DNA from 2 places in the Aeribacillus pallidus genome. Region 1 is predicted to be linked to the other one. Evidence: riboswitches for the same ligand, from Rfam matches in the RefSeq annotation. Region 1 holds a riboswitch; the other holds the start of a gene.
The links. A riboswitch is a leader RNA that binds a small molecule or an ion and turns the genes downstream of it on or off. The one in region 1 is predicted to bind FMN.
Positions count from the first base shown of each region.

Region 2: it holds a riboswitch for FMN, as region 1 does, so the genes downstream of both, ribE (riboflavin synthase) here and ABES52_RS08495 (ECF transporter S component) in region 1, are expected to answer to the same signal.

Region 1 covers NZ_JBCNBW010000034.1:185,918-193,719, reverse strand. Annotated here, with positions in the region: gene ABES52_RS08530 (manganese catalase family protein) at 1-51, shown strand, start outside; gene ABES52_RS08525 (DUF2663 family protein) at 61-516, opposite strand; gene ABES52_RS08520 (LysM peptidoglycan-binding domain-containing protein) at 611-1,207, opposite strand; gene ABES52_RS08515 (CPBP family intramembrane glutamic endopeptidase) at 1,204-1,791, opposite strand; gene ABES52_RS08510 (RecQ family ATP-dependent DNA helicase) at 1,804-3,297, opposite strand; gene ABES52_RS08505 (YpbB family protein) at 3,257-4,342, opposite strand; gene ABES52_RS08500 (ferredoxin) at 4,569-4,817, shown strand; gene ABES52_RS08495 (ECF transporter S component) at 5,037-5,618, opposite strand; FMN riboswitch at 5,764-5,899, opposite strand; gene ABES52_RS08490 (inorganic diphosphatase) at 6,064-6,564, shown strand; partial or broken gene ABES52_RS08485 (transposase) at 6,630-6,959, opposite strand; partial or broken gene ABES52_RS08480 (hypothetical protein) at 6,987-7,061, opposite strand; gene ABES52_RS08475 (peptidoglycan DD-metalloendopeptidase family protein) at 7,220-7,802, opposite strand, start outside.
Region 2 covers NZ_JBCNBW010000056.1:1,294-9,095, reverse strand. Annotated here, with positions in the region: gene ABES52_RS12265 (MATE family efflux transporter) at 1-1,344, opposite strand, end outside; gene ABES52_RS12260 (YflJ family protein) at 1,475-1,648, shown strand; gene ABES52_RS12255 (GNAT family N-acetyltransferase) at 1,657-2,217, opposite strand; gene ABES52_RS12250 (amidohydrolase) at 2,457-3,611, opposite strand; gene ABES52_RS12245 (DUF4870 domain-containing protein) at 4,086-4,409, shown strand; FMN riboswitch at 4,486-4,633, shown strand; gene ribE (riboflavin synthase) at 5,061-5,708, shown strand; gene ABES52_RS12235 (bifunctional 3,4-dihydroxy-2-butanone-4-phosphate synthase/GTP cyclohydrolase II) at 5,720-6,913, shown strand; gene ribH (6,7-dimethyl-8-ribityllumazine synthase) at 6,927-7,394, shown strand; gene ABES52_RS12225 (NCS2 family permease) at 7,620-7,802, shown strand, end outside.

The sequences.
Region 1 (7,802 bases):
GAAGCGGTAGAAATTTTAAAAGAAGAACGAGATCGTAAGAAATTCTTCTAATGGATCTAATTACTTACTCTCATGATATAAATTAATATCATATTTATCTTTCATCATTTGAAAAACTTTATGGCGATTCATCCATCCTTCATTTCTCCATAGGTCTTTGCTACGATCAATAATTTCACAACGTAAGGCATGAAACTCCGTTTCAGCCTTTTCTTTTTTGTCGTGATAAATTTTCACACCACCAAACAACCCTACCGCTATTAAGAAGGTGTAAAGCTGATACGAATGTTGGAAAAATTTACTCAACATGATCCATAATGAATAAGAATAAGGTTCAATGATTGTATGATACAATACATAAAGGTAACCGAACGAATAAAAAACAGCGAACCATAAAAACAACAAATGCATCTTTTTCATCTTTTCGTATTTTTTTTTGCGTTCGACCACATTTTGCAATAGCTGTTTCGTCGCTTGGTCAGTCCAATCATCGAGCATGATAATTGAAGATTCCACCGTCTCTTCCCTCCTGTAACCGATTGGCTAATATTATGTATATGAGCTCGTCCATCAAATCATGAAAAAAAGTGGTCTTCTAATCGACCACTTCCTATTCACGAGGTAATGGAATTTGTAACACTTGTCCTACTTTAATTTCGTTATCATTTAATCCATTCCAACGTTTAATAATGTCGATTCCCTCTTTGGAATGAAAGTAATTCATGGAAATACGGTATAATGTCTCTTCAGGCTGAACCGTATGATAAACGATATGATATTTTGGTTCGGCATGTTCTTTTTCACTTTCTTTTGGACTACTAATTGATAATGTTGACTGTTCTTCTGCAGATCTCAACTCCATTTTTTCCGAAAGTTCTTCTAAAGATACGGACGGAAAGGCAGGTTCTTCCTCCAAGTTCATCTCCTTGTCCGTCTCAATCGGTAGAGCATCAACAGTTACTTTTTTCCCACCTTTTTCAATAGAAGCTGGAATTGTTTCTTCATCGTGTTGCCAGTATGTATAGATAGAAAAGATTGTAATTGGTAACAAAATAAAAAAGAATAACAAAAAGCGCAAAAGCGGATATTGGACTTTCCATTTCGTTTTTGTCTTTTTTTTCGAATGAACGGTACTGCGTGGGGGCAAAGAAGAAATCGACTCCTCCGTCTTCCATCCGTTTTGCTCTTCAAAAGGGTGATGGTTCAATGCGTTTCCTCCTTCCCACTTTGCATTCGAATATATAGACCAAGAAAAAAGTTAATCGTAAAATGTAAAGCGATCATCATTGGTAAGCTTGTGTACGTTTCATACATCCACCCGAAAAAGAAACTTAGCAGCACAATATTAAAGATTAAAAACCAATGACTAAAGTAACGAAAGTGAACAAGGGCAAAGACAGAACTGGCGAGAAACCAGCCAAATGTCGTTTGGAGTACGCCTCTAAAAAACAGTTCTTCACAAAAGGCAACGACAGCTGCAATGAAAAAGATATGTATCACGGACCGATGCTGGAACAGACGGACATTGATCCCACCATCATCATAATAAGAGGGAGGTAACACTTTCATCCCGATGATATCGATAAGTACGATGATTAGCCCAACCATAACACCTACTAGTATGTCGATTCCCTCGCCTTGAAATAGGAAAAGCCATTGCTGGGTATCTTCATATTCAACTATACCGAAAATTACAGATAAGACAAATAGGGTTAGTTGCGTAAAATAAAGGCTAAAGAGGAGTTCTTTATCGCTTATGTTTTTTAATATATCCATCTGCCGTTTTCCCATCTACTGTACCCCTTATCTATAAAATAATTGGGATAAAATATCTTCCCATTGCTCCTTAGACTCATCTTTGATTTCACTCTTCGTTTGATAATAGAAGTCTACATTTGTCCCACATTGATCACAACAATTTAGTGGACAATGGTCCAACCTTTCATCAAAATAAGATAAAATACCTTCACGTCGACATGTGAAAGAGGCCACCCATTGTTTCATCTCTTGTATTTTTCTAACCCTTTCTTGCCTGCGTACATCCCGGTCGTTTTTTATCTGTTGGGTAATTTCTTCAACTTGGACTTTTTGAGCCGGTCGTTGTTTGAGCGGTTCAGCATAGTGAAGTAAAAAACGAAGCTGCACATCCGACAATTGTAATGATTGTTGTATTTCTGTTAGCATCGTTTCTTCCGGCCATTTTTTTAACCGATAAAGTTCATAAAAAAACGTATCGATTTGAGCGTCGGTCGGAAGTTCTTGTTCCATTAAACCGTAATGAAGGTGTTCGTCCCCTTCCATGTATAACAAAATAGCAATGCTTTTGTTTCCGTCTCTTCCCGCACGACCAATTTCTTGTACGTACGACTCCATTTGCGCAGGAACATGATAATGAATAACAAAGCGTACGTTTTCTTTGTTAATTCCCATGCCAAATGCACTCGTCGCACAAATGATTTCTAATTGTTGATAAAGAAATTGTTGCTGAATCAGAATTCGCTCATCTTGATCCAATCCAGCATGATAACTAGCAACTTTGTTAAGTCCAGCTTGTCTCATTTTTTTCGCCATCTCATCTGCTAACCGTTTACTTGAAAAATAAATAATACCTGGCTTTTGTAACTGTTGAACAAGATGTAATAGTCGTACCTCTTTTTCTTGCATGTCCGAAACATGTTCCACATGAATGTATATATTTGGTCTGTCTACGGAAAAAATCCATTCTTTCGGTTGGTCAAGGTGCAACAGTTGAATAATATCTTCCCTCACCTTTTTTGTTGCCGTGGCAGTTAAGGCTAATGTCGTTGGCTTTCCTAATAGCTGACGAACGTTACCTAAATTTAAATAATCAGGACGAAAATCGTATCCCCATTGTGAAATACAGTGAGCTTCATCTACGACAAACAATGAAATAGAAATCCTTTTCAGTCGTTCTAACACCCGCTCATTTTTGAGCATTTCCGGTGAAATAAAAACGAAGCGATAACGGTGCAGTTTATCTAAAACTGCTTTTCGCTCAGATACAGATAAAAACGAATTATAAGCAACGACTTGTTTTTCCCCTTTGATTTTTAATTGTTCTACTTGGTCTTGCATTAACGAAAGGAGCGGAGAAACAATTAAAACCGTTCCTTTTAAATAATAGCCTGGTAATTGATAACATAATGATTTTCCTGTACCTGTTGGAAGCATCGCTACTGTATCATGGCCTGAGATGACGGATTGAATGACCTCTTCTTGGCCAGGACGAAATGAATTATAACCGAACTTTTTCTTGAGAAGAGAGTGTATGTTCATAAACCTCACCGTACTTTGCTAACACGAGTCGTATTTGAAAATATTCAACATGCGGTAGTCGTTCTTTAATCGGCTTCAACCGACGATTTTTCATCGAAGCTGCAACTTCACGAACTTGGCGGATCGTTTCGTTGTCGACAAACGGTTCAATTGAAAAGGTTGGATCGTTTAACGTAATTTCAATGATATGATCCTCAATCGTACTTTTTTTTAAAGAGCGGTATTGAGCAATTCTAGAAATCGTCCACCCTTTTTGTATGAGTTGATACGTTTCTTTTGTTGAATTTGTTAACGATAAAGGGGTTAAAAGGTCTTCTACCATTGAATAAAGTAATGGATAATCTTTTTTATGTTTTTGTATGGTTTGAAGAGCATAATGAAGGATATGAATAAACTTTACCCAATACGTATCATACGGTATATTTAACGACTCCGCTACTTGCAAGCCTGTCATTCCAATTCGTTTAGCCCCTGTTAAACGGTACACAACTAATGACGGGTCTTCAGGAGCATCATGTTGAAAAAGAGTAAACAATTCATCATATAATTTGTTAGCTAAATCCCGACGATTCGTCCAATGTTGCTTTAGCCACCATTTCATCCAACGTAATACGTTCGTCTCTCGCTGAATTGGATAATATTCCTTTTGATAATAAATCAAGTTAGACACAACTTGTACGCTTAAAGTCAACCTTTTCCAAAACACAATGGCTGCATCTTGATATTTCCATCCGTTTAAGTAAGAAGGCCAAGATTCCTGTTGAAAAAAAGCAGACACTTGTTGTTTTCCTTGTTCCGTAACTTGCACGCGACCATCTTGTAAGTAAATCCAACCATATGTCGATAGCTGTTCCAATTCGTTTTCAAAATCTTTCCGTTTTAAAAACGGGAATAAATGAAAAAATATATATAAGTTATATAAAAACGAGTCTTGAATCGTTTGCGAAGATTTCTTCCCTTTTAGTAAATGAAAAACTGAAGCCATCGTCCGTTCCGTTTGAATTTGTTGAAAACAATAAAGAAGGATGGCTTGAAAATATGTCATAAAGGTCCATCCCCTTTTCCTATTTTTTATGTACTTATTTTATCATGAGCTAAATAAGATATGGTATAATTGTTTCCCCTTTTCCTTATGTGAACGTTATAACATTTTTATTGAAATGTTCAAAGTTCACCTTTAGAATAGTAAATGACACCATTTTTTGTATCATCTTCTGTTGATACGTGAATAAATATCGATTATATAGACAACTTTATTGGGAGGTAGTTTCATGCCAAAATATACGATTGTTGACAAAGAGACTTGCATTGCATGTGGAGCATGCGGCGCAGCTGCACCTGACATCTACGACTACGACGATGAAGGTATTGCCTTTGTTACGCTAGATGACAACCAAGGTATTGCTGAAGTACCTGAAATTTTACATGACGATATGATGGATGCGTTCGAAGGTTGCCCAACGGATTCTATTAAAGTAGCGGATGAACCGTTCGACGGAGACCCATTGAAATTCGAATAATCGTTTAGGCTAACATTCTTTTTGTTAGCCTTTTTTTTGGAAAATAATATGGGCTAAAATGTATATACTTACACGTTTTACAGTAGCACTTTGGACAATGAATTATTCTTTCCAGACACAAAATATTATTATGACAAAATATTCCTGTAATTGTACAATTTAACTACAATAAAAAGAGGATTACACCAAATGAAAGAATGATGTAATCCTCTTTTTTATTTAAGCTCCATGAATGACAGATTGTTTATTCAACCAATACTGGAGTCTAATAAATATTAATGTAAAAACGAACGTAATTAACAATCCTTTCACGACATTAAATGGAAAAATAGCTGATACAATAAATTGACGTGCTTCAGGTCCACTCATGGCCGGCATATTTAAAAAGAATGTATACGCAGGTAAAAAGACGAAATAGTTTAATATACTCATACTTACAGCCATTGAAAGTGTTCCTACTACAAGGGCTACCGTCATTCCACGTGTAGACTTCATGCGTTGATAAATATAATAGGTAGGTAAAATGAAAAAGATTCCTGCCGTAAAATTCGCCGCATGCCCAATTGGAATTCCTGTTTCACTTCCTGTGATAAAATAGTCCAAAATATTTTTGATGAGCTCGATGATGATTCCTGCCAAAGGACCGAACAAAATGGCTCCGACAAGCGCAGGGATGTCACTAAAATCGACTAATAAAAACGTCGGAAAACCTGGGAATGGAAAATTGAGCATCATCAAAACATAAGCGATGCTACTCAACATTCCAATAGATACAAATCTTTTGAGTCTTCCATTATTCATTTGTTTCCTCTCTCCTTTTTGTGATTCATCGTACGACAAGAAGAAAGGTTTTGCCTTCATGCATGAAAAAACCCTCAAGACACGCTTGAGGGAGAATTGTAGGCATACTGAAATAAACGTTTTTAAAAACGCATGTTGGCAATACCTTCATCTTCTCCCATCCAGACTATACTGTCGGCTTTGGAATCGCACCAAATCCTGCCCAATGAAGGGCTCGCGGGCTTAGAAGGAACTCCTTCATCACCGCCGGTCGGGAATTTCACCCTGCCCCGAAGATGAATCATATTTTTTTCGTTTATTATACTGTAATAATCTTTTGAAAGAAAGTCAAATATTTTGATTTCAAGATATTATAAAAAACGAACCATATAGAATAATCGTTTGATACTTATATGTAGTTCGAATATAATAAAAAGGCATACATACAATTAAAGGAGGAACGAATATGGCTTTCGAAAACAAAGTCGTTGAAGCATTTATCGAAATTCCTACTGGTAGCCAAAATAAATACGAATTTGACAAAGAGCGTGGTGTGTTTAAGTTAGACCGCGTTTTATTCTCACCTATGTTTTATCCAGCTGAATACGGCTACTTAGAAAATACGCTTGCCCTTGATGGCGATCCACTAGACATTTTAGTCATCACAACAAACCCAACATTTCCAGGATGCGTCATTGATACGCGCGTCATCGGTTATTTAAACATGGTAGATAGCGGAGAAGAAGACGCAAAATTAATTGGTGTTCCTGTTGAGGATCCACGCTTTGATGAAATTCGATCTATCGAAGATTTACCACAACATAAATTAAGAGAAATTGCTCACTTCTTTGAACGATATAAAGACTTACAAGGTAAGAAAACAGAAATTGGTACGTGGGAAGGCCCAGAAGCTGCAGCAAAATTAATCGACGAGTGCCTTGCTCGCTACGAAGAAAGCAAGAAATAATATATAAAAAAGAGGGACAACTTTGCACATAACCCTGTCAAGTAGACAATGAAAAAAAGAGTATATTAAGCTGCGGTCTTTTCTCGGTATTCAATCGGGGAAAGGCCGTTGAATTTTTCTTGGAATCGATCTTTATTGTAAAAATCTATATACTCCATAATCCCCTATATGCTTGATCGATTGTTTTAGGACGCACTAAATTCAATTTCTAGGTCTTTAAATGTGAGAAGAAACTTTCAATACAGGCATTATCAAGGCAGTTTCCTCTTCGGGAATGGCTTCCTCCTTTACTTGTTTCTCATACGCCTTAGTTTTGTATATTGGAATCCTTGATCTAAATGAATGAGTGCTTTTTTAGTAAATGGTTTTCCCTTTAATTGCTTCAAGGTGTCCAACGACTCATTGTTTTTTACTTTCTTTACCCACTCAGCAATTTGAGCATCGCTCTTGATCCCAAATTGTTCACGAAGCTGACGATAAGACCAGCCCTCCTCCAACTTCAAACGAACTACTTCACGTTTTATATGATGTATAAGTTTGTCCCTTTTTTGCCATAGAAAAATCCCCTCCCAAAAAGACTATTAAGAACATCATACCATGCTCTCTTTTTTTAATGTCTACCTGTAGGGGTTAAGACCACTTTCCCTCTTCTTTTTTATTTTCTTATTTCCAACGTTTGACCAGCCACGATCAAGTGAGGATTCGAAAGTTCGTTCCACTGTTGTAAATGTTCAATGGAGACCCCATTGATTTTTGCAATTTGATACAACGTATCGCCAGGCTGGATCGTATAAGTAATCACTTTATGTACCTGAGAGACTTCCATGGTTTGATATGGGTCGTGTACTAACGCAAAAACGTATTCCCCAATACCGCCTTTTCCGTAAATAACAAACGGATCGATGGCGTTTACTTTCTCTATCGTCCATGCCCCTTGATGAATTTCAAAATGTAAATGGACACCTGACGAATGACCAGTGGAGCCCATTTTTCCAATCAGTTGTCCTTGCTGTACTTGGTCTCCCTCATTCACAAGTCTTTTTTGTAAATGAGCATAGACGGTTTCAAAGCCGTTTGGGTGTTGTAAAAAAATAACATTCCCGTACGATGAAGAATAATAAGAACGTATGACTTTCCCTTTATCAACGGCAAATACATTCGTTCCGAGCCTACCACCTATGTCGATTCCTTTATGAGTTCCGTCTCGAGTACCAAACGTATCGGTAATAATACCATCT
Region 2 (7,802 bases), on a different contig from region 1:
TTTTCGATATTTTTTTTGTACCCACCATAATCGATAGGACAACGTAACAGCACCAGCAGCTAAGCCAGTAATCAACCCAAGCCAGTACCCGAAAGGACCTAAGAGAGTGAAATTGGCTAACATATACCCAAGAGGAAGACCGATGATCCAATAAGAAATAAAAGCCATTAAAAAAGTTACATTGACATCTTTATATCCACGTAACGCTCCTTGGACGGGAGCTTGAATGGCATCTGATAATTGAAAAAAGACCGCGTACAGTAAAAACTGGCTCGTTAATGTAAGGACGTTCGAATCATCCGTATACAACGCAGCTACCACATCTTTATATATAAAAAGCAATAAACCACAAAAAAATGAGAGTCCGACCGCAATGCTAATTCCTAAAAAGCTATAAGTTGAGGCATCTTTAAACCTTCTTGCTCCCACTTCAAATCCAACAACAATCGTTAAGGCTATTGAGATGCTTAATGGAACCATATATAGCATCGAAGCAAAATTTAATGCTGCTTGGTGAGAGGCCACGGTAACTGTCCCAAATGGACTCATTAATAAGGTGACTGCTGAAAAAATACTCGTTTCGAAAAAAATCGATAAACCGATGGGCACACCAATTATCAATATATCTTTCCATTTTCGTAAATCAACTGGCTGAACTTGACGCCAAATTCGAAATTGTTGGAAAGGAACACGTTGGTCGATAATCCAAATGGCTACAAATAAGATGAACCAGTAAGTAATGGCCGAAGCATATCCGGCACCTACTCCTCCAAATGGAGGAACAAATAGTGCCCCATAAATAAACACGTAATTTAAGGCAACATTAACCGGTAAGGAAAGAAGTGTAATGATCATCGTCGTTCGGGTCATTCCAAGAGCGTCAATAAACGATCGACAGACTTGATACATAAACAAAGGAAAGATTCCGAAAGATAGCGCCACTAAATAATCATGGGCAATTTGTTGCACTTTATCATCTAACTGCATCATGTTTAAAAACGGGTCTAAAAAAATCGAACCGATACCGATTACGATGAAAGCCATCACAGTAGAAACATAGATTCCTTGTATGACAGAAAACGAAACGTCCTTTTTTTCCCCTGCTCCTATTAATTGGGAGACAATAGGGGTAATAGATAAAAGAATGCCACTTAACCCTGTAAAAATAGGGACCCAAATCGAACTGCCGATGGCTACACCTGCTAAATCGGTGGATGAATAATTTCCAGCCATTATCGTATCAAAAAAATTCATCGCATACATCGATAATTGAGTAATTAATATTGGTAATAATATTAGAAAAAATTGCTTTAATTTTTGACCTTTCGTATACGTTTGAACCATCATGCTGCTCACTCCATCTTCTTCCAACGAATGTGAAATATTATACCATACGATTTTCTTTTTTACATATCATATTTTGCTTCCTTTCTTCATAGGATGGAAGGGACAAGCCTAGTGAAGGAGGAAGAATATGGCGTTTAAGTACTCAAAAGGATGGTTTGTGCAACAATTAAAGGAAGCTGGAGTAAGGAACCATCCTCAAGATTTCCGAAAAATTGAATTATACAAAACTCCGATTCTACGACAACTTTATGCTCAATATGTAAATGAAGGACGACAAGCGAAAAACGAGTCAACTGAATGACTCGTTTTTCATGCTTCCAAAGCTGTTTGATTATCGTCAAGGGAATGATATTGACGACGATCATATAGTTGAAATAAATCTTTTGGAACTTCAAATAAATCATAACTATGGGAAGATTGATTTACTTGTTGGTATAAGAGAGGTCGCGTTTCGTTAGCTAAAACGACGTATGGAAGTTTTTCGGCAGCTTTTCGTGAGCGGATATTTTCTTTTCGAATACGCATAAAAACCGTGTGGATGTTTAATTCGTAAAACAATTCCTGAAAGAATGCTTCTTTTGCTCGGCGGTTATAGCCTTTACCGTGAAACGGCTTTCCTAGCCAAGTACCTAAAAAGCCCGCTCCGTTTTCAATATCAAACAAATTTATTGTTCCGATTGGATTACCCCACTCATCCAAAATCGTTCGCGAAATAAGTTCTCCGCGTTCTTCAGCTTCAATGTTTTGCTTTGTAATGAAAAGAAATTCTTCGTATGAGTATGCTTTTTGACGCACGAAAGGGAAGACCTCCGGATGCGTCATCAGCTCGTACAGCACATGACAATCAGTTAAGTCTCTTTTTTTAAGCAAAATCATCCCTCCACTAGAGGGCGGTCCAAGTGGGCCCACCCTCGAAATTTTTTAAAGTTGCATAAAAAATTTCGGGGTGGGAATCGAACCCACTAGAACCAGTTCGAAAACTGGTGGCGCACCATTTGCCTTCCCTCAATTACCATATGAAATTGGTTCATCATCGTTTCTTCTGTATCATACAAAAAAATCATAAAAAGGGGAATAGGGAAAATGTTAATTTTTTATGAAATTCGATTTTATTGTTTTGGCTGGATTGTTAGCTTCTCTCGTTGAATATAGGCGATGTATCCATCCACCATCGTTAATACTGGTTTAGCCATGAAATGGAAAGGAAATTCGCTCCATAGGACTAAGTCGGCATCTTTTCCAACTTCGATACTTCCAATTCGGTTGTCCAGCTGTAAATTTCGGGCAGGGTTTATCGTAATTCCTTCTACTGCTTTTTGAGCAGATAAACCTTCTCGAACGGCCAATGCTGCACAAACGTTTAAATATTGGATAGGCGTGTACGGATGATCGGTTGTGATGGAGACAGATATTCCATGTTCGGTTAAAATACGATAAGTTGACCAGCTTTTATTTTTTAATTCCACTTTCGAGCGTCTTGATAAGGTAGGACCTACACTAACTTGTAACCCTCGACCTAGTAGCTTGTCTGCGATTAAATGACCTTCTGTACAATGTTCAATCCGTATATCTAAATCAAATTCATCAGCCAATCGTAGAGCTGATAAAATATCATCGGCACGATGGGCGTGTATTCGGACGGGAATTTCTTTCCGTAGCGCAAGTAAAAGGGGAATCACTCGTATATCATCCATTGCCTTAGAAACTTTTGCATGATAAAAGGCTTCTCTTAACATCCCCATAATACCCATTCGGGTAATGGAATCTTTGTTTCCGTTACTATGTATACGCTTCGGATTTTCCCCTAAGGCAATTTTTAACCCTGCTGTCCGTTTGATAACCATTTGGTCGACACTTTTTCCAAATGTCTTGATGACAGAAGTCGTTCCGCCGATTACATTAGCACTTCCAGGCATCACATGGACTGTCGTAATCCCGTGACGAATGGCATCTTGAAATCCGGGATCAAGAGGATATACTCCGTCCAACGCACGGATATGTGGAGTTAAAGGTTCATTTGTTTCATTGGCATCGTTTCCTGCCCAACCTGTACCTTCATCATACAACCCAAGATGTGTATGAACGTCGATAAACCCTGGTAGTAAATAATAGCCTTGACAAAGAATAATTTCCATATCGCTCGTTGGTTCAATTGATGGAGCTATAGCGCGAATTTTTCCATCTTGAACGAGAACATCTCCTTTTTCCATCATTGGTGAGGTGACCCGAATGATTTTCGCTTGTTTCAGTAACCGTTTTGTCATTTTTTCTCCACCTTTGCACATAGATGAACTTATTATATTCTTTGAAGTATTTGAAAAGTAAGAGATTTGAATATAAAAATTTTTAAATATTTAATAAAACATCCTAATGATCGCTCCTACTCACAACACGTGCCCGGTAAACCATTTCAAGGATAGTTTTTTCATCCAACGAACCATCAATACAATTGCTATATAACTGTAAAGTGATGCCGCTACTGTTTCTATGAATAGACTTGGAAAAGTCATATTTCCATATAGCCATAGAATTCATCAACAATTCCTCCAATTACGGGTGGAAAAGAAAGAAAAATAAACAGCCGTTTGGCGTTCAATCCGTGAAAAAGATTTGTCTTAGCTATATATAGTCATATGAAATCAAACGAAAAGGAAGACGTACTTTTTCAATGGGTGAAACAATCGGGTAGGATGTAACGTAGAATAAATGAGAAATCGAATAAAGAGAGGATGATTATCATGCCTTCAAAAGATGAACGAATCTTTGCAGCGGCCATTTATTTAATTAGTTTTGTTACTGCCTTTATCGGTCCGCTTGTGATTTGGCTCATCAAAAAAGACGATTCTCCGTTCGTTGACTATCATGGAAAAGAATATTTCAACTTTTTTATTAGCTATTCCGTGTACGGTCTCGTCTCTTGTATCCTTGTATTAGTTCTGATAGGGGGACTTTTATTAGGGCTCCTTGGAATTTTAGCCATCGTGTTTACCATTGTGGCCGCCGTTAAGGCGTTTGAAGGAGAGGAGTATCGTATTCCGTTTATTTTTAGAATCATTAAATAACAAACTTTTTCACTTTAAGTTAGTTAAAAGATGCAATTTTTTAATAATTATGGTACGATAGCATTAAATCGAATAGGTTTTCCTTCGGGGCAGGGTGAAATTCCCGACCGGCGGTGATGAGGTCATTCCTCTTAGCCCGTGACCCGTTTTCTTTAACAAAGAAAACGGTGGATTTGGTGAAATTCCAAAGCCGACAGTAATAGTCTGGATGGGAGAAGGAAAAGGAAGCGTCTAAATAGATCTTTGACCTACTACATGAAATACCACTGTCAACAGTTGTGATGTGACAGCAGTTTGAAAAAGGGGTCATAAGACGCTTATTTCGTCGTGCCTTCTTATCGCCCCTTGCTGAAAAAGGGGCGATTTTTTTCGAAAGGAGGTGCGAATTTGATGAAAAAGTGTCATCGTATCTATTCTTCCCGAATAAAGAGTCCAAATGGTGGAAGAAGAGGAAAGGAACTGTTGTTTATTTTTATGCATTTTATTAATTTTAAAAAGTCGATCCACTTTATCATCAAGATAATCCATCAATTTGCGCGACGGTTTCTCCCAAATGTGCCCCAATTGTAAAACCCATTCGATGCATTTCCTTCCATTTCTATTCCTTACTTACTAATTGTCAATCGATTTGAACGAAAGGTGGGTGACAGCTTGTTCACAGGGATTATTGAAGAAATTGGAACAGTTTTAGCGGTTCAGCAAGGCCAACAATCGTTAAAACTAACCATTGAAGCTTCCGTTGTATTGTCTGATGTTCATATAGGCGATTCGATTGCCGTTAATGGTGTTTGTTTAACCGTTACTTCTTTTACCCAATCAACGTTCGATGTGGATGTAATGCCTGAGACGTTTCACCACACGTCGCTTAAATGGTTAAAAAAAGGTTCACCAGTGAATTTAGAGCGAGCAATGCATGCCCAAGGACGATTTGGTGGGCACTTTGTTTCAGGACATGTCGATGCGACCGGAACGATTAAAAGAAAGAAAGCCGTTGATAATGCACTTTACGTAACGATCGACATCCCTACTTCTTTACAACCGTTGATGATGGAAAAAGGATCGGTAGCCATTGATGGTACATCGTTAACGATTTTTGACGTAAAAAATGGAGAAATAACTGTGTCGTTAATTCCACATACGCAAGAAATGACTGTTTTAGCGAAAAAAAGTGTCGGCGACATAGTCAATATTGAAGGAGACATGTTAGCTAAATATGTTCAACATATGCTACAACGTACGGTTACAAAAAAAGAGACAATTACTATGGAATTTCTTCAAAAAAACGGATTTTTATCATGAGGTGATCCGGAATGTTTCATTCAATCGAAGAAGCGTTAGAAGATTTAAAACAAGGAAAAGTGGTTATCGTGGTGGACGATGAAGACCGCGAAAATGAAGGTGACTTTGTCGCATTAGCAGAAAAAGCGACTCCCGAAGTCATTAATTTTATGGCAAAAGAAGGTAGGGGGCTCATTTGTGTACCGATTACGGAACAGTTAGCCGATAAGCTTGATCTTCAGCCGATGACTACCGTTAATACCGATACGCATGGAACCGCCTTTACAGTAAGTATTGATCATAAATCTACCCATACGGGGATTAGTGCGTTTGAGCGTTCAACAACCGTGTTAGCGATGCTTGAAGAGGAGGCTAAGCCTGACGATTTTAAACGGCCAGGTCACATTTTTCCGCTGGTGGCGAAAGAAGGCGGGGTGTTACGACGAGCCGGTCATACAGAAGCAGCCGTCGATTTAGCAAAATTATGTGGAGCAAAACCTGCTGGAGTCATTTGTGAAATTATGAAAGATGACGGGACGATGGCAAGGGTACCAGAATTACAAGAGATGGCTCGAAAATGGAACATGAAGATGATTACCATTCAAGATTTAATTGCTTACCGTCGGATAAAAGAAAAGCTTGTTCATCGGGAAGTGGAAATTCAATTGCCAACGGATTTTGGTACGTTTCGAGTGTTTGGGTATACAAATGACATTGACGGTAAAGAGCATGTAGCGCTAGTAAAAGGGGAGATTTCAGGAGATGAGCCTGTCTTAGTCCGAGTTCATTCGGAATGCTTAACGGGCGACGTGTTTGGCTCGCATCGTTGCGATTGTGGCCCGCAACTTGCTGCTGCTTTAACTCAAATTGAAGAAGAAGGAAAAGGTGTTTTACTGTACATGCGTCAAGAAGGACGTGGAATCGGACTCATCAATAAATTAAAGGCATATAAGCTCCAAGAAGAAGGATTGGATACGGTTGAAGCCAATCATAAACTTGGATTTGGAGCGGACCTTCGCGATTACGGAATCGGGGCTCAAATTTTGCGTGACATTGGCATACGTAAGATGCGACTGTTAACCAATAACCCACGAAAAATCGCAGGACTCAAAGGATACGGATTAGAAGTTGTAGAACGTGTTCCAATTCAAATGCCATCGAAAGAAGCTAACGAGCGATACTTACGCACAAAATATGAAAAATTAGGTCATTTATTAAAATTTTAAGGAGGATAATGAGATGAAACGAGTATTGGAAGGTCATTTAGTCGGTACAGGAGTGAAAGTTGCTATTGTAGTTTCACGTTTCAATGAATTTATTACGAGTAAATTATTAAGCGGAGCAGAAGATGCGCTAAAGCGCCATGGGGTGAATGAAGAGGATGTAACCATCGTATGGGTGCCAGGTGCCTTTGAGATTCCTTTGGCGGCAAAAAAATTGGCAGAGTCCCAAAAATACGATGCCGTGATTACATTAGGGACCGTCATCCGCGGGGCCACTCCGCATTTTGATTACGTCTCTAACGAAGTCGCTAAGGGTGTAGCCAATGTGGCACTACAATCTGGAGTTCCAGTCATCTTCGGTGTCTTAACCACTGATACGATTGAACAGGCGATTGAACGTGCTGGGACGAAAGCAGGGAACAAAGGTTGGGAAGCAGCCGTTAACGCAATCGAAATGGCCAACCTTTATCGGGAACTCGCATAATGAATGTACACCTTCTGTCCGAACAAAGGCGGAAGGTGTTTTTTTACTGTGTTTGGTATCAATTCAGAGGGAGATTGTTTTCTTTTACATAATTTTTTTACTTCATTGACACTTTCCATAAGGATTGCATTTTCGACAAAATTTGATAAAATCCTAAACTGTGGCTTGCCTTCTTGAAAAGGTAAAGTGGGTAGGGAGAGGGACTTAAAAATTTGAGGATGGAAGATGAAACAATCACGAATAGGAGGTTGGTTTCAGCTCGACGCACACGGTTCGGCGCTTCGTAAAGAAATCATCGCTGGTGTCATTGGTTTTATGACAACGGTGTATATTATTGCAGTTAATTCGTTCATTTTGTCTGAAGCGGGTATACCGCTTGAAGGTGCCGTTTTGGCAACAATATTGACC